DNA from 2 places in the Apilactobacillus sp. EABW-1NA genome. Region 2 is predicted to be linked to the other one. Evidence: a T-box and tRNA genes for the amino acid it is inferred to sense, from the RefSeq annotation. Region 2 holds a T-box; the other holds one or more tRNA genes.
What was found. The T-box of region 2 lies ahead of OEZ61_RS01995 (valine--tRNA ligase). A T-box ahead of a tRNA ligase gene usually reads a tRNA of that ligase, here a tRNA-Val.
Positions count from the first base shown of each region.

Region 1: it has a tRNA-Val gene. The T-box ahead of OEZ61_RS01995 (valine--tRNA ligase) is inferred to sense a tRNA for this amino acid. The anticodon was not compared.

Region 1 is NZ_JAPDKO010000010.1:43,431-52,829, reverse strand. It holds gene serS (serine--tRNA ligase) at 157-1,440, shown strand; tRNA gene OEZ61_RS04240 (tRNA-Val) at 1,673-1,745, shown strand; tRNA gene OEZ61_RS04235 (tRNA-Lys) at 1,749-1,821, shown strand; tRNA gene OEZ61_RS04230 (tRNA-Leu) at 1,857-1,940, shown strand; tRNA gene OEZ61_RS04225 (tRNA-Thr) at 1,962-2,035, shown strand; tRNA gene OEZ61_RS04220 (tRNA-Gly) at 2,040-2,111, shown strand; tRNA gene OEZ61_RS04215 (tRNA-Leu) at 2,125-2,210, shown strand; tRNA gene OEZ61_RS04210 (tRNA-Arg) at 2,234-2,307, shown strand; tRNA gene OEZ61_RS04205 (tRNA-Pro) at 2,320-2,393, shown strand; gene OEZ61_RS04200 (CtsR family transcriptional regulator) at 2,519-2,986, shown strand; gene OEZ61_RS04195 (ATP-dependent Clp protease ATP-binding subunit) at 3,002-5,500, shown strand; gene OEZ61_RS04190 (DNA-directed RNA polymerase subunit beta) at 5,767-9,375, shown strand; gene rpoC (DNA-directed RNA polymerase subunit beta') at 9,393-9,399, shown strand, end outside.
Region 2 is NZ_JAPDKO010000004.1:42,400-51,798, reverse strand. It holds gene OEZ61_RS01995 (valine--tRNA ligase) at 1-1,916, opposite strand, end outside; T-box leader at 1,954-2,168, opposite strand; gene OEZ61_RS01990 (peroxiredoxin) at 2,214-2,711, opposite strand; gene thiI (tRNA uracil 4-sulfurtransferase ThiI) at 2,824-4,041, opposite strand; gene OEZ61_RS01980 (cysteine desulfurase family protein) at 4,057-5,205, opposite strand; gene OEZ61_RS01975 (septation ring formation regulator EzrA) at 5,310-7,019, opposite strand; gene OEZ61_RS01970 (GAF domain-containing protein) at 7,188-7,652, shown strand; gene rpsD (30S ribosomal protein S4) at 7,850-8,458, shown strand; gene OEZ61_RS01960 (YueI family protein) at 8,578-9,057, shown strand; gene OEZ61_RS01955 (replication-associated recombination protein A) at 9,092-9,399, shown strand, end outside.

The DNA.
Region 1 (9,399 bases), on a different contig from region 2:
GCAAAAGCGGGTAGGTAATGCTACACGGCAGGTGACCGTTATCTCCAAACGAGTGTTTAGCATGTGCTAAGAACTTGGGTGGTACCGCGAAAAGAAGACCTTCGTCCCAATGGATGGAGGTCTTCTTTTTTATTTGCAAAATTGGAGGTATTTACTATGTTAGATATGAAAATGATTCGTCAAAACGCTGACTGGGTAAAGGAAAAGTTAGCTACTAGAAATATCAAAGCTGAAACAATCGATGAACTATTAGGTTACGATGAAAAGCGTCGTGAACTAATCGTAAAAAGTGAAGGATTAAAAGCTAAGAAGAACGAAGTATCAAAGAAAATTGCGGAAGCAAAACGTAACAAGGAAGACGCTGCTGACGCCATCGCTGAAATGCAACAAGTAGGTAAGGAAGTTAAGGAATTAGATGAACAACTTGAAAAAGTTGAACAAGATCAACAAGACTTAGCGGCGCACTTACCAAACATTCCAGCAGATGACGTTCCAGTTAGTTTGACTGAAGAAGGTGCCGTTGAACTAAGAAAATACGGTGAACCACGTAAGTTTGACTTCGAACCAAAACATCACTGGGACTTAGGTGAAAAGTTAGGCATCTTAGACTTCGAAGCAAGTGCTAAGGTTGCCGGTAGTCGTTTTGTTTACTACATGGGTGCAGGTGCACAGCTAGAACGTGCCATTTACAACTTCTATTTAGACCAAAATGCTAAGGCTGGTTATAAAGAAGTATTACCACCATACATGGTAAACTCAGCATCAATGTTTGGTACTGGTCAATTCCCTAAGTTTAAGGAAACAAAGGCCGGTTTCGAAATTGCTGACAGTGATTTAACAATGATTCCTACTGCCGAAGTTCCATTGGTAAACTACTACAGAGATGAAGTAATGGATGCAGACAAACTACCAGTTAAGTTCACTGCACTATCACCAGCATTTAGATCAGAAGCTGGTAGTGCCGGAAGAGACACAAGAGGTCTAATTCGTCTACACCAATTCAATAAGGTAGAAATGGTTCAATTCACTAAACCTGAACAATCATGGGATGCACTAGAAAGCATTACTGCACATGCAGAAGACCTATTGAAGATGCTAGGTATTCCTTACCATGTAATCACATTAACTACTAGTGACATGAGTTTCACTGCTGCAATGACTCATGACATCGAAGTATGGATGCCAGCTCAAGGTCGTTACCGTGAAATCTCAAGTTGTTCAAACACCACTGATTTCCAAGCACGTCGTGCACACATCCAATACAGGGATGAAAATGGTAAACTACAATATGTTCACACTCTAAACGGTTCTGGCTTAGCTGTTGGTAGAACTGTAGCTGCTATCTTAGAAAACTTCCAAAATGAAGATGGATCAATCAACATTCCAGAAGTACTACAACCATACATGGGTGGTAAGACTAAGATCGAAAAAGAAGACTAATTGAATAGTTATAACTAAAGCGATAATCGAAAGATTGTCGCTTTTTTATTTTTTTGAAAAAAAGGGTAGACAGATAGCAGAAATTTAGATATAATATCTTTTGTTGAGTTAAAGAGAACGGCTCAGAAGCAAGTCATATCAACAATTAAGTAAAATTTCTTGTTGACATCACTTGAAAGAAATGATATTATTAAATAGTTGTCTTGTTAAGAGATAACTTGGAAGACCTCATGGAGGATTAGCTCAGTTGGGAGAGCATCTGCCTTACAAGCAGGAGGTCACAGGTTCGAGCCCTGTATCCTCCATATGAGCCGTTAGCTCAGCCGGTAGAGCATCTGACTTTTAATCAGAGGGTCGGCAGTTCGAACCTGCCACGGCTCATTGGCTCTATGCCATATACATTTTAATATAATCATGCGGGCGTGGCGGAACTGGCAGACGCGCTAGATTTAGGTTCTAGTTTCCTTATGGAAGTGGGGGTTCGAATCCCTTCGCCCGCATTTGCAATTTGCATAATTGCTGCCGACTTAGCTCAGTTGGCTAGAGCGCTTCACTAGTAATGAAGAGGTCGGGTGTTCGAATCATCTAGTCGGCATTATGCGGAAGTAGTTCAGTGGTAGAACATCACCTTGCCATGGTGGGGGTCGCGGGTTCGAATCCCGTCTTCCGCTTTTGCATAGTTCTGCCGGGGTGGCGGAATTGGCAGACGCACAGGACTTAAAATCCTGCGGTTAGTGATAACCGTACCGGTTCGATCCCGGTCCTCGGCATTTCAATAATTTAATACTATTATGCACCCATAGCGCAACTGGATAGAGTGTCTGACTACGAATCAGAAGGTTGTAGGTTCGACTCCTACTGGGTGCATTTTTTTATTTTCGGGAAGTAGCTCAGCTTGGTAGAGCACCTGGTTTGGGACCAGGGGGTCGCAGGTTCGAATCCTGTCTTCCCGATAATATAACCAAAAGAGAAAACATTAATTTGTTTTCTCTTTTTTGTTTTTCGTTAAAAATCTTTGCATTTTCAATATAAGTCCGTATAATTATAGTCAGAATTAGTCAAAGAAAGAGGTGGTATTATGCAGGGTAAGAATATTTCGGATATTATTGAGAAGTATTTAAAGGAAATGATTGCTGAAGACGAGAGAGTCGAAATAAGTAGATCTGATATTGCCAGCCATTTTGATGTGGTTCCATCACAAATTAACTACGTTATTAAGACTAGGTTTACCATTCAAAATGGATACGTAGTCGAAAGTAAACGTGGTGGCGGTGGATATATCCGCATTGAAAAGGTGAAGCTGCTTGATAATATAGATATTTTAGATACGCTGATTAATGCCATTGGCGACGATTTAACACAACGTGAGGGTAAAGCAATTATCAACACTTTGGTGTTAAATGATCTAATTACTGACAATGAAGCCGATTTAGTGTTAGCATCTATTAACAAGCAGACACTAGCCGTTGGCAACAAACTACTTGAAAATGAGATTAGAGCGAATATAATGGTCGCAATACTTGATCATTTAAGATACAAAAGCTAGAAAGTGAGGCACGATATGGATAACATTTTTACTCCAAGCGCAAAGAACGTATTGATTTTGGCACAAGAACAAGCCAAAGTGTTTGGCCACCAAGGGATTGGGACAGAACACTTATTACTAGCTTTATCTATGGAAGATAACGGCATCGCAAAGTCAGCCTTAAAGCAATGCGATGTACACGAAGATGATATTAAAGGCGAAATGGAAATCTTGGTTGGATACGGTAACTTAACCGATTCAGACAAGGACACATACCTACCATACTCACCTAAGGCTGAAGCAATCTTGACCTTATCTGGCCAAATTGCGAAGAAATACGGTGCAATTAAGATAGGAACAGAACACTTATTACTTGCCATCTTAGATACTCCAGACACTTTAGCTGCTAGAATTCTAGTGGCACTAAACGTGGTCGAAGTAAACGACGTAAAGAAGGTGCTATTACGCAAGATGGGATTCCCAGGCGATTCAAGTTCAAACTCAAAGAACATTCCACTACCAGGAACTAGAGCAGCTCGAAACAATGGAACTACTCCTACATTAGACTCACTTGCTACTGACCTTACTAAGTCAGCCAAAGATGGTCTAATCGATCCTACTATTGGTAGAGACGATGTTATCAAACGTGTAATTCAAATCCTTAGTCGTCGTACTAAGAACAACCCAGTGCTAATCGGGGAAGCAGGGGTAGGTAAGACTGCTGTTGTTGAAGGCTTGGCACTAAAGGTTGCTCACAGACAAGTTCCAGAAGACATGCAAAATAAGCGTATTATGATGCTTGAAATGGGAACTCTAGTCGCTGGTACTAAGTACCGTGGTGAGTTTGAAAAACGTTTAATGAAGATTATCAGTGAAATCAAGTCAGTTGGTAATGTAATCCTATTCATTGATGAACTACACACTCTAATGGGTGCCGGTGGTGCTGAAGGAGCTATCGATGCTTCTAACATCCTAAAGCCTGCGCTTGCAAGAGGAGATCTTCAAACCATCGGTGCTACTACTTTGGATGAATACCAAAAGTACATCGAAAAAGATGGTGCATTAGCTAGAAGATTCGCAACTGTTTCAGTTGATGAACCTACTAGAGATGAAGCTGTCGAAATCCTAAAGGGAATTCGTCCTAAGTACGAAAGCCACCACCAAGTAAAGATTACCGATGATGCGATTGAAAAGGCCGTTGATTTATCAAGCAGATACATCAGCAACCGTTTCCTACCTGATAAGGCAATCGACTTGATGGATGAAGCAGCCGCAATGGTTAGAATCAACAACCTAGACGAAAACAATCCATTAGAAGAACTAGAAAACAAGATTAACGAATACAGTACTCAAATGGAAAGTGCCATCGAAGAACAACGCTTCGAAGATGCCGTTTCACTTCGTCAAAAGGAACAAGAACTACAAGAAGAACTAAAGACTAAGCGTCAAGAAACCGCTGATATCAAAAAGCAACGTCAAGAAGACCACAACTTCGATATCGAAGAAACCGGTGAAGATGTCGCTAAGGTTGTCTCAGAATGGACTGGGGTTCCAGTAACTAAGATGACTAAGGCTGACAGCAAGCGTTTGGTTAACCTAGAATCAATCCTACACAAGAAGATTATTGGTCAAAACGAAGCCGTTTCTGCCGTATCACGTGCAATTAGACGTGCTAGAAGTGGAATCAAGGATCCAAATAGACCAATCGGTTCATTCATCTTCTTAGGTCCTACCGGTGTTGGTAAGACTGAATTAGCTAAGGACTTAGCTGAAGAAATGTTTGGTTCAAAGGATGACATTATCAGAATTGATATGTCAGAATACATGCAAAAGGAATCAGCTTCTCGAATGGTTGGTTCAGCTCCAGGATACGTTGGATACGATGAAGGTGGCCAATTGACCGAAAAGGTAAGACAACATCCATACTCAGTTGTCCTATTCGATGAAGTAGAAAAGGCTCATCCAGATGTCTTCAACTTGTTACTACAAGTATTAGATGATGGATACCTAACAGATTCTAAAGGTAGACATGTCGACTTTAGAAATACTGTCCTAATCATGACTTCTAACCTAGGTGCTAGAACACTACGTGATAAGAAGACTGTTGGTTTTGGTGCTGAACTAGATCATGACGATGAAAACTACAAGCTAATGAGAAAGACGGTCGAAGAACAAATGAAGAGATTCTTCAGACCAGAATTCTTAAACCGTATCGATGAAACAATCATCTTCCACGAACTAAACGAAAAACAAGTTCAAGAAATTGTTAAGCTAATGGCTAACGATTTATTGAAACGAGTTCACGACTTAGGAATCAACGTGAAGATGACTCCAGCAGCAATCGAATTAATTGCTAAGAATGGTTTCAATCCTGAATACGGTGCACGTCCAATTCGTCGTGCATTGCAAAACGATGTTGAAGATAAAGTTTCTGAAGAAATTCTTTCTGGTGAAATTAAACCAGGGGATGACGTTTCAATCGGAGCATCTAAAGGCAAGATTACAATCACTAAAAAAGAAGCCGTTAAGGCATAATAAAAAAGAGGGAATTATCCCTCTTTTTTATTGTCTAAATCTTGACTTTGTATACCTTCGAGAGTATCATACTAAATATATAACTACGAAGTGAAATGTGTGTCGGCGATCTATTGTCCGTCAGACACGCCTATATTAACCAAAAATAAGCTTCAATTTGAATTGCTTATTTTGGTTTTTTTTTGCTCATTTTTAGATAAAAAGGGTAAAAAAATGCATTTGTAACACAATTGTAATATTTCACTTACGTAGAAATTTTTGGAGGGGTGAAGAACTTGGCAGGACATTTAGTTAAATATGGTAAACACCGTATTCGTAGAAGTTACTCTCAAATCAAGGAAGTTCTTGATTTACCTAATTTAATTGAAATTCAAACCGATTCATACAAGTGGTTCTTAGATGAAGGTTTGCGTGAAATGTTTAACAGCATTATGCCAATTGATGATTTCCAAGGAAAACTATCCTTAGAATTCGTTGATTACCAATTATTAGAACCTAAGTACACTGTTAATGAAGCAAGAGATCATGAGGCTAACTACTCAGCTCCACTTCATATCACATTGAAATTGACCAATCATGAAACTGGTGAAATTAAGACCCAAGATGTATTCTTTGGCGATTTCCCATTGATGACTGATCAAGGTACTTTCATTATTAACGGGGCGGAACGTGTAATTGTTTCACAATTAGTTCGTTCTCCTGGTGTATTCTTCCACAAAGAAGAAGACAAGAATGGACGTATCAGCTATGGTACTACTGTAATTCCTAACCGTGGTGCCTGGATGGAATTCGAAACTGACGCAAAGAACTTATCATACGTTCGTATTGATAGAACTAGAAAGCTACCAATTACTGAACTAGTTCGTGCATTAGGTTTCGGTTCAGATGACGAAATTACTCAAATTTTGGGTAGCAATGATAGTCTTTCATTGACTCTTGAAAAAGATGTCCACAAAGACACAGAAGATTCACGTGTTGAAGAAGCATTAAAGGACATTTACGAACGTCTACGTCCGGGTGAACCTAAGACTGCTGATTCATCTCGTAGCCTATTGACTACTCGTTTCTTCGATCCAAAACGTTACGACATGGCTCCTGTTGGTAGATACAAGACTAACAACAAGTTAAGCCTAAAGACTCGTTTACTAGGATTAACCCTTGCTGAAACTTTAGCTGATCCAGATACTGGTGAAATTATTGCTAAGAAGGGTACTGTAATTGATAAGAATGTCATGAAGGAATTAGCTCCATACTTGGACCGCGAAGACTTCAAGGCATACACTTTCAACCCTTCAGAACAATCAGTTGTTCCAGAACCAATGACTGTACAAATCATCAAAGTACAATCAGAAAAAGACCCAGATCATGTTGTTAACATGATTGGAAACGACAACATCTCATTGGATTACCATCACATCACTCCAGCAGATATTATTTCTGCTATCAACTACTTCTTCAACTTGCAAGAAGGAATTGGTGAACCTGATGATATTGACCATTTAGGTAACCGTCGTATCCGTTCTGTTGGTGAATTACTACAAAACCAATTCAGAATTGGTCTAGCAAGAATGGAACGTGTAGTAAGAGAACGTATGTCAATTCAAGACACTAGTACTGTTACTCCACAACAATTAATCAACATTCGTCCTGTAGTAGCTTCAATTAAGGAATTCTTTGGTTCATCACAATTGTCACAATTCATGGACCAAACTAACCCATTGGGTGAATTAACTCATAAACGTCGTCTATCTGCATTGGGACCTGGTGGTTTGACCAGAGACCGTGCCGGATACGAAGTTCGTGACGTTCACTACACTCACTATGGTCGTATTTGTCCTATTGAAACTCCTGAAGGTCCTAACATTGGTTTGATTAACTCACTTTCAAGTTATTCTAAGGTTAACAAGTACGGTTTCGTGGAAACACCTTACCGTCGTGTATCATGGGATACTCACAAAGTAACTGATAAGATTGATTACTTATCAGCTGACGAAGAAGATAACTTCGTAGTTGCTCAAGCTAACTCTCCATTAAATGAAGACGGATCATTCAAGAACGATGTTGTTATGGCTAGATACAAGTCAAACAATATTGAAACTAAGATTGAAAACGTTGACTACATGGACGTTTCTCCTAAGCAAGTAGTTTCAGTTGCCACTGCATGTATTCCTTTCTTGGAAAACGATGACTCCAACCGTGCCTTGATGGGTGCCAACATGCAACGTCAAGCTGTTCCTTTGGTTAACCCACATGCACCACTAGTTGGTACTGGTATCGAATACAAGGCAGCTCATGACTCTGGTGTTGCTTTAATTTGTAAACACCCAGGTACTGTTGAATACGTTGACGCTGACGAAGTACGTGTTAGAAGAGAAGACGGTTCATTAGATACTTACAAGCTAATGAAGTTCCAACGTTCAAACGGTGGTAAGAACTACAACCAACGTCCAATCGTTCGTGTAAACGACAAGGTTGACGCTGATGAAATTCTAGCCGACGGTCCTTCAATGGAAAACGGAGAACTTGCTTTAGGTCAAAACCCAGTTGTTGCGTTCATGACTTGGCAAGGTTACAACTTCGAAGATGCCATTGGTATTTCAGAAAGATTAGTTCGAGAAGATGTATACACTTCAATTCATATTGAAGAATACGAATCAGAAACTAGAGATACCAAACTTGGACCTGAAGAAATGACTAGAGAAATTCCTAACGTTGGGGAAGACGCTTTAAGAAACCTTGACGAAGAAGGAACTATCAGAATTGGTGCTGAAGTACATGATGGTGACATCTTAGTTGGTAAGGTTACTCCTAAGGGTGTAACAGAATTATCAGCTGAAGAACGTTTACTACATGCTATCTTCGGTGAAAAGTCTAGAGAAGTCCGTGATACTTCACTACGTGTACCTCACGGTGGTGGCGGTATCGTTCAAGACGTTAAGGTCTTCACTAGAGAAAATGGTGATGAATTAGCACCAGGTGTAAACAAGATGGTTCGAGTTTACATTGCTCAAAAACGTAAGATCCAAGTAGGGGACAAGATGTCTGGTCGTCACGGTAACAAGGGTACTGTTTCCATTGTTATTCCTGAAGAAGATATGCCTTACTTACCAGATGGTACTCCAATTGATATCCTATTGAGTCCCATGGGTGTGCCTTCACGTATGAACATTGGACAAGTTCTTGAATTACACTTAGGTATGGCTGCTAAAAAACTAGGTATCCACGTAAGTACTCCGGTATTCGACGGTGCTCGTGATTCAGATATCTGGGACGCTGTTAAGGAAGCTGGTATGGCTTCAGACGGTAAGTCAGTTGTTTACGATGGTAGAACCGGTGAACCATTCGATAAACGTGTTGCAGTTGGTGTAATGCACTACTTGAAACTTGCTCACATGGTTGACGATAAGATCCATGCTCGTTCAATTGGACCTTACTCACTAGTTACTCAACAACCACTTGGTGGTAAAGCACAATTTGGTGGACAACGTTTTGGTGAAATGGAAGTTTGGGCCCTAGAAGCTTATGGTGCCGCATACACACTACAAGAAATCTTGACTTACAAGTCAGATGACGTTGTTGGTCGTGTTAAGACATACGAAGCTATTGTTAAGGGTGAACCAATTCCTAAGCCAGGTGTTCCTGAATCATTCCGTGTTCTTGTAAAAGAACTTCAAGCTCTAGGATTAGACATGAAGGTTCTTAACGAAGACAACCAAGAAATCGAACTTCGTGACTTAGACAGCGAAGAAGACGACGGTGTTGTTAACGTTGATGCTTTAAGCAAACTAGCTGAAAAGCAAAAGAAAGAACAAGAAGAAAAAGATGAAGAAAAGTCTGAACAAGACGATAAAGCAAACACCAACTTTAAGGAATAAAGAAAGGGGACTATCCATTGGTCG
Region 2 (9,399 bases):
CCAGCTTCACCAAAGTTGTACTTTTCAAAGTGATCAGTAACTTGATTTACCACGCTGTTTAACTTACTTAGAATCCACTTGTCTGCTAGGTTCCATTCTGATGAATCAGGTAATTCTGGTTTTTCCATGTCACCTAGGTTCATGATTACGTAACGACTAGCGTTCCATAACTTGTTAATGAAGTTCCAAGCAGCTTCAATCTTTTCGTAACTGAAACGAACGTCTTGTCCAGCTGTGTTACCAGTAGCTAAGAACCAACGCAATGCGTCAACCCCGTACTTATCAATAACATCCATTGGATCAATACCATTACCAAGTGATTTACTCATCTTACGACCTTGTGCATCACGCATTAGTCCGTGAAGTAAAACATCCTTGAATGGACGACGGTCTGTAAATGTTAGACTTTGGAAAATCATTCTTGATACCCAGAAGAAGATGATGTCGTAACCAGTAACTAAAGTATTAGTTGGGAAGTAACGCTTAAAGTCTTCTGAGTTTTCATCAGGCCAACCTAGAGTTGAGAATGGCCATAATGCAGATGAGAACCAAGTATCTAGAACGTCTGGATCTTGTTCCCAGTTTTCAGCATCCTTAGGAGCTTCCATTCCAACGTACATTTCGCCTGTTTGCTTGTTGTACCATGCTGGAATTCTGTGACCCCACCATAATTGTCTTGAAATAACCCAGTCATGGATGTTATCCATCCATTGAGTGAATGTGTTTTCAAAACGTTCTGGAACGAAGTTAACCTTATCATCAGTTGATTGGTTCTTAACTGCGCGGTCAGCTAGTGGTTGCATCTTAACGAACCATTGTGTTGAAAGTCTTGATTCAACTTGTACACCGGTTCTTTCTGAGTGACCAACTGAGTGAACAATTGGGTCAATCTTTAGCATGTAACCTTGGTCTTCTAAGTCAGCAACCATTGCTTTTCTAGCATCAAAACGATACATACCAACGTACTTGCCGGCATTTTCGTTCATAGTTGCGTCACCATTCATAGTATTAATACGTTTTAAGTCATGTCTGTTACCAACCTTGAAGTCATTAGGGTCATGGGCTGGAGTAATCTTAACCATACCAGTACCAAATTCAGGGTCTACATATTGGTCAGCAATGATTGGGATTTCTCTTTGTACTAAAGGAACCATAATCTTCTTGCCAACGATGTCTTTGTATCTTTCATCACTTGGGTTAACAGCTACAGCAACATCCCCAAACATAGTTTCAGGACGTGTAGTGGCAATTTCAATGTAATCTTTACCATCAAAAGTAGTACCGTCTACAAATGGGTACTTAACGTGGTAGAAAGCACCTTTATCATCTTTATGAATAACTTCGATATCTGATAAAGCAGTTTGTGCTTGTGGATCCCAGTTGATAATGTATTCACCACGGTAAATTAAGCCTTGGTTGTATAAATCAACGAAGACTTTACGAACAGCTTCTGATAAACCATCGTCTAAAGTGAAACGTTCACGTGAGTAATCAAGTGAAAGTCCCATCTTAGCCCATTGTTTCTTGATAGTTGCTGCATATTCATCTTTCCATTCCCAAACTTTGTCGACAAATTTTTCACGACCTAAGTCGTAACGAGAAACGCCTTGGTCTCTTAGTTTGGCTTCAACCTTAGCTTGAGTAGCGATACCAGCATGGTCCATACCAGGAACCCATAGAGTATCGTATCCTAACATTCTCTTTTGTCTGATTAACATGTCTTGTAAGGTTGTATCCCATGCATGTCCTAAGTGAAGCTTACCTGTAACGTTTGGTGGTGGTAAAACGATTGAGTAAGGCTTTGCCTTCTTGTCACCACTTGGTTTGAAAACGTCTTGTTCTAGCCATTTTTCATAACGACCTGATTCAACGGCGTCATGGTCATACTTTGTAGACATTTCAGTTTCTTTTGCCATAGTCCATCCCTCCAGTAAATAAAAAGAGCACTTCATCCAATAGGACGAAGTGCTCGCGGTACCACCTAATTTAAAGCATTAAAAAACACTTTCTCTTAATCCAATTAACGATGGCCCGTTCATATCTAAATTATCAATATCAATATGAATGCTCACAAGCTACCTTCATTTTGATAACGGAAAGATGTCTCACCTAATCATCTTTTCTCTGATACTCGTCATCAAAACTACTCTCTTGATCTTCGCATTTGTAATCTATATTGATTATATTAGACAATTTTTGGAAAATCGTCAACTCTATTTGTTTAATTTTTCAACAACAGCTTCAGCTTCTTTGAAATCAGGTTGTGAACCAATTTCTTCAACAACTTGACGGTAAACAATTTCACCATTTGCATCGATAGCATAAACCACACGAGCTAATGCATCAATATCCTTAACATAAGTACCTGAAGCCATACCAAAGTTATTATCAACATCTGACAGTAAGTGCATGCTTTCAACACCCTTAGCTGCACACCATTCACTTTGTTCTTCAACAGTATTCTTTGAAATGGTGTAGAATTCAACATTTTCGTACTTGTCTGACTTTCTGTTAAACTTCTTAGCTTCTAGACTACATGCTCTTGAGTTAACGTCTGGAACAGTTAAAATCAATGCTGGCTTGCCAATGAAGTCCTTGTTAGTGAATTCTTTGTTGTTAGAATCTAGGACTTTGAAATCTGGTAGTGCTTGTCCCTTATCCATTGGTTCTTTAATAGTTTCAACTGGTTTGTCTAAAAATTTTAGTTGCATGTTATAAATCTCCTTAATTGGTAGTTGCTAGTTATTTAAAATACAACTTACACGATTGATTTGCAAGCAAAAAGAAAAGAGACCATCAATAAAGATGATCTCTTTTGATAGATTATAGTAGTTCAGCGAAAACATCTTCTTGAGCATTCAAGAATTCTTCCCCTGGTTTAATGTCGATAATCTTAACTTTGTCCAATGAACGTTGCATTAGTCCTTCAACATCAATTAACTTTTCACATGCTCTAGTCTTTTCTAGATCAGGCTTAGTCTTTGGTGCAGGAGGAGTAAAGACTGTACAACAGTCTTCAAATGGCATAATTGATAAGTCGTAAGTATCAATTCTTTCAGCAATCTTAATGATTTCTGTCTTATCCATTGAAAGTAATGGTTTCAATACCGGAACAGTAGTTACGTCATTGATTGCCATCATACTTTCAAGAGTTTGTGATGCTACTTGACCTAGTGATTCACCAGTAAAGACACCCTTACAGTGTCTGTCTAGTGTCAACTTAGCAGCCAATCTTAACATCATACGACGTTGGATAGTCATTAAGTATCCTTCAGGAACCTTTTCCTTAATTTCTTCTTGAATTTCGGTAAATGGAACTTGAATGAATTGAATGTTACCACCAAAACGAGTCAACTTAGCAGCTAATTCTTTTGCCTTAGCTAATGCTTGTTCACTTGTGTATGGAGGACTGTAGAAGTGAACCATATCTAACTTCACTCCACGTTTCATTCCCATGTATGCTGCAACTGGTGAATCAATTCCACCAGAAAGCATCATAGTAGCACGACCACCAGTACCGACAGGTAATCCACCGGCACCGTCAATGGTCTCACTTGATAAGAAGATACCGTTCATACGAACTTCAACTCTTAACTTGATGTCAGGGTTCTTCATTTGAACCTTGATACCATCAACGTTGCTCAAGATGTATCCACCTAAAGCATCATTAATGTCGTGAGTGTCCATTGGGAAATGCTTGTCTTGTCGACGAGTGTCAATCTTAAAGGTCATACCATCTTTGAATTGGGCTTTCACCATTTCAACGGCGGTTTCTTTAACCTTATCGATATCCTTTTCTACCTTGATTGAAGGAGAAAAGTTTTCAATTCCAAAAACATCCTTTAAACGTTCGATAACCTTATCTGAGTCATCCCCGTTCAAAGTAACGTGCAAACGATCTCGCTTAGCACTTACCTTTAGGTTTTCGAAATCATGCAACACTCTGTCAACGTTCTTGCCTAGTTGCTTAATGAAGTCTTTACGGTTCTTACCCTTTGTGGATAATTCACCGTATCTGACCATTATTTCAGTATATTGCATTCACGGATTTCCTTTCTATGAGTTAATCTTTTTAAATCTTTCGTAAAGTTCGTCAAAGACTTCGTTAAAACGATCTGCTTCTTCCATTGTGTTATGTTCATCTAATGAAACACGCACAGCACTAGTTGCTTCATCTTCATCAACCTTCATAGCTGATAAAGTACCTGAGGCAACGTGACGTTTAGAAGAACATGCACTTGTAGTTGAAATAAAGATTCCATGACTTTCAAAAGCATGAACGATAGTTTCACCACGAACTCCTAGGATTGCAAAACATAAGATATGTGGTGCAAAGTGTTCGTTATCCTTTGAGAAGACCTTTACTTTATCAAATTTAGAAATATGTCCTAAAATATTTTGCTTGATTTTACGTTGTTTTGCAACCTTTTTATCTTCATCATCTAATAATAGACGTAAAGCACGGGCCATTGCGGTAATGGCAGGTAGATTTTCTGTACTACTTCTTAGGTTACGTTCTTGACCCCCACCGGTAATTAATGGAGCAATCTTCTTACCACTTCGTTTGTACATAAAACCGACACCTCTTGGTGCGTGGAATTTATGACCTGAGAAAGTAGCAAAATCAACACGATCATTGAAAATCAAGTCTTGAATACCCTTACCAATTCCTTGAACTGAATCAATGTGGTAACTGATGTTAGGATAATCCTTTAAAAGATCCCCGACTTCTTTGATTGGTTGAATTGCACCGATTTCATTATTTACAGACATGATAGAAACCAAAATTGTACTTGGTCTAATGGCCTTCTTTAAATCATCGACAGAGATACGTCCTTCATCATTTACTGGCAAGTAAGTAACTTCAAAGCCCAATTGTGTTAATTGTTCAACGGAGTTCTTTACTGCAGGATGTTCAACAGAACTTACGATAATGTGATTTCCGTAGGCACGCTTTTCAAAGGCAGTTCCCTTGATTGCCCAGTTGTCACCTTCTGTTCCACCACTGGTAAACAATATTTCACTTGGTAAAACACCTAGTAATTTAGCAATTTGTGCTCTAGATTGTTCCAACAAATTGAATGATTGTTCACCGAATTGATGTAAACTAGATGGGTTTCCCCAAAATTCTTTGCTTACTTTATCGTAAGTTGCTACAACAGAATCATCTGGTTTTGTTGTGGCACTATTGTCAAAGTATATCATTATTACCCTTCTTCATTTTTGGATTTGTCCGACTCAACTATATTTGACATTATAACAGAAAAAAAGAAGTAACGTTTGAATGACATCAAAGTTACTTCTTTATTTTATTTGGTTGTTTTCTTTTCGTTATAGTATTCAGTTTCCATTTGCTTGTAAGCACCTGGATTAACCTTTTCGATTGCAGCAGCCATAGTAGCTAGACTCTTTTCGTATTGATAACGATTATCAAAGTAGTCCTTAGCTTGTGCACAGGCAGCGTTTAAATCTTCGTTGGCATTCTTATAACGGTTGGCGAATTGCATCAAACGTTCTGATAGCATTGCACTATCGACAATGTTTTCAGTATCGGATAACAAGTGATCCATTGTGTCTGAGATGTTAGCCAATTTTTGGTTAATCTCATCCATACTAATCTTCACCTGATTGATTGATGCTGATAGGTTTGAAACTTCGTTGTATACGTAATCATAACGTTCTAAGAAGTCTTCAGTTAAACCAGGAAGGTTTAGGTTATCAATTCGTCTTCTGATGTTTAATAGTTGTAAATCAAACTTTTGAAGACTATCTCTAGCAACTCTTTCTTCCTTGCTTAGTTCAGCAACAGAATCATTGATGTCTTTTTGTTGTTTTTCAATTGAGCTTAGTTCTTGCTTAGCATCTTGTTGATGTTTTTGAATGACAGAATATACTGCCTTGTTACCGTTGATTGCATCGTAATCATTGTTGTAGATTGTTTCAATCTTACTGATTTTATCAGCTAATTCAGCAGTGTTTTCAATTTCATCATGTTCTAAGTTGTAGTTCTTGCTTAAACCTTCTAATTCATCACTTAGAATGCGGTTTTGGTTCTTAGCATGGAAGATAAAGTCATATACCAAGCTAATGTTTTTCTTAACCTTACGCTTAGCAACAATTTCTTTTTCCATGATGGCATACATTGAATCAATTGTTTCTTCAATGTATGTGCATGTCTTCTTAGTTTCTGGGATATCTAGTTGAGCTAGTGACTTCAATCCTTCTTGGCATGATTCCTTTAGGGTATTGATGGTGTCATCAATATCATCTTCAACAAAGTTGTAATCAGTTTGAATCATAGTACGATGACCACGTTCAATTTCATCCAATTGTCTTGGGAATTCCTTTGATAATGAAACGTATGTATCAGGAATAATCTTCATTAATTCATTCATTTCATTGATCAAGTTGTTAATCTTACCAAGTAATTCTTCTGCTTTGTTTTGATCACCATTTTCAGTTTCAGCAACGAATTCTTCGTAAACACCTTTGATAGTGCTTAGCTTATCTTCAAGCTTGTCGCTGCTTGGACCAAATGAGTAGTTTTGTGATAGCAATTGTTGGTTAATTTCTCTGATGGTGTTATCAACATCTTCGATTGCCTTTCGGTGTAAACTGTCAACTTCTTGTAGTTCACTTAGGCCATCGTGAATGTCGTTTAACTTGCCATCAACAACTTCAATTGCATCCCCCAGGTCACCAATAGTAACGCTGGCTGATAATAGCTTGTAACTATTAAGGAAATCTTCTGCATCACTCATATCATCTCTGATACTTGTTAAGTCTGAATTGGTAATTTTTTCATATTGTTCTTTGTATTCATTAAATTTGTCGAAAGATTCACCATTTAATTTAATTTTACCAGTTGCTTCCAACTCGTCTCCGACCATTACGTCCTTTAGATTAGCCTTTTGCTTTTCCAGACCGTCAAGTCGTTTAAATAGATTCTTTCGATAAAAGAATGTCGCTAACAGTAGTATTACAAGCACTACTATTATGAAAATAACCAAATCAATCATTTTGACATCTGTCCCCTTACAACTTTTTATTTTAATCTAATTTTTATAGCATTAAACATTTGTATTTTTAATATTTTAATAATAAACTAATTAACTATATTCAATTATATCATACGAGATAATTATTAAAATACCTAATTATCAATATATACAAGGGAGTTTTCAATTATGAAAATCAATTCAATGTTAGCACAACAGTTAGACGCGTTGTTAACCGATGAACACAACAACGTTGCCAACATGGCAAATGCCTCTGCACTACTAATGCAAGAACTTCCAGATGTTAGCTGGACCGGTTTTTACACATATGTAGATGATAAAAACGAATTAATCTTAGGTCCCTTCCAAGGTAAGGTCGCTTGTGTCCACATAAAAAATGGTAGCGGTGTTTGTGGTACTGCATTTGATAAGAACGAAACTATCCGCGTAGAAAACGTAAATGATTTTCCTGGTCACATTGCCTGTGATTCAAATAGTAAATCAGAAATTGTCATCCCAATTGAAAAGGATGGAATCAGATTTGGTGTCTTAGATATTGACGCCCCTATCTTTGATCGTTTCTCAAAAGAAGATCAAGAAATGCTAGAAGAATTTGTAAAAGTCTTTGAAAGCCACATAACCATTGACAATTAGTGGTAATAATCATACAATAATTTTTGTGTAAAATAATGCAGCAGTACACGGTAAGCTCGTCAACATATTGATGCCTTAATGGTTCAATTAGTACCCCCACGGCTGCTGGGGTGAACATTGCAGAGCAATATGCACGAATACTAAGTGTACAGTGATTATTTTACTCCAAATAATAATTTTTATTGGAGGATATTTTTATGTCTAGATATACAGGTCCAAGTTGGAGAATTTCTCGTCGTCTTGGTATTTCACTTTCAGGTACTGGTAAAGAATTAGCTCGTCGCCCATACGCACCAGGTGACCACGGTCAAGGTCGTCGCGGTAAGCTATCAGAATACGGTACTCAATTGAAGGAAAAGCAAAAGCTACGTTTCATGTACGGTTTAACTGAACGTCAATTCTCAAAATTATTCGTTCGTGCGGGTAAGATTAGAGAAGGTCGTCACGGTGATAACTTCATGGTATTACTAGAACGTAGACTAGACAACGTTGTTTACCGTTTAGGTTTAGCAACTACTCGTCGTCAAGCTCGTCAATTAGTTAACCACGGTCACATCACTGTTGATGGCAAACGTGTTGACATTCCTTCATACGAAGTAAAAGTTGGTCAAGTTATTTCAGTTCGTGAAAAATCAAAAGACCTACAAATCATCAAGGAAGCCGTTGAAGCTGTTGTTGGTCGTCCACAATACGTTTCATTCGATGCTGACAAACTAGAAGGTTCTCTAACTAGATTACCTCAACGTGACGAAATGAATGCTGATATTGATGCATCACTAATCGTTGAATACTACAACAAGCTATAATTTCTGGTTATACTTGTTGCTCCAAAAAAGCGCTTTGCATTTGCAAAACGCTTTTTTTCTACCCTCTTTTAATTAATGATAAAATAGTACTAAGACATAAATGAAAAGGAGCAATTAATATGAGTGAAGATGATGTAAGCAGTCGTTTAGAACAATCATCCATGGGTGGAACTCCAAAGGTTAACCCAGATGAACAACGTAGATACCTAGGAACCTTTAGAGAACGTGTATCTCTAGCAATCCAAATCAAGGATCTATCAAATCCAAATGCGGTCAATGCACTTCAAAAAGAATTTGATAATAATAATAGCTACCAACTAATCATCAATGGTAACTTGGATCACGATGTAGTCTCCCCTTTTATCAGACTAGCATCACAAAATAACATCAAGTTCGTTATTAAAACTGACTCATTCTACCGTACTGCACCCGATAACTACGGTGTGGTCTACGCTAACAGTCAATCAATTAACGTTAATCCCGTTGATTTTGAAGAAAAGTACAATCAACAAGATACAACCACAGATCCATCAAATGATTCTGAAGACAAACAAGCCAATCAATCATTTTTTGGTAAGTTAAAAAATATATTCAAATAAAGGTGATGATAAATTGCATCCATTAGCATACCGTATGCGTCCAAAGAAAATCGAAGACGTTGTCGGTCAACAAGACTTAGTCGGTCCTGGTAAAATCATCGATCGAATGGTAAAAGCAAAGATTTTATCATCAATGATTTTATATGGACCTCCTGGAACAGGTAAGACCAGTATTGCCAGTGCAATTGCGGGTTCGACTAAGTATGCATTTCGTCAATTAAATGCAGCAACAGATACAAAAAAAGACTTACAGATTGTCGCTGAAGAAGCCAAGATGTCTGGAACGGTCGTCTTACTACTAGATGAAATTCATCGTTTAGATAAAACCAAACAGGACTTCTT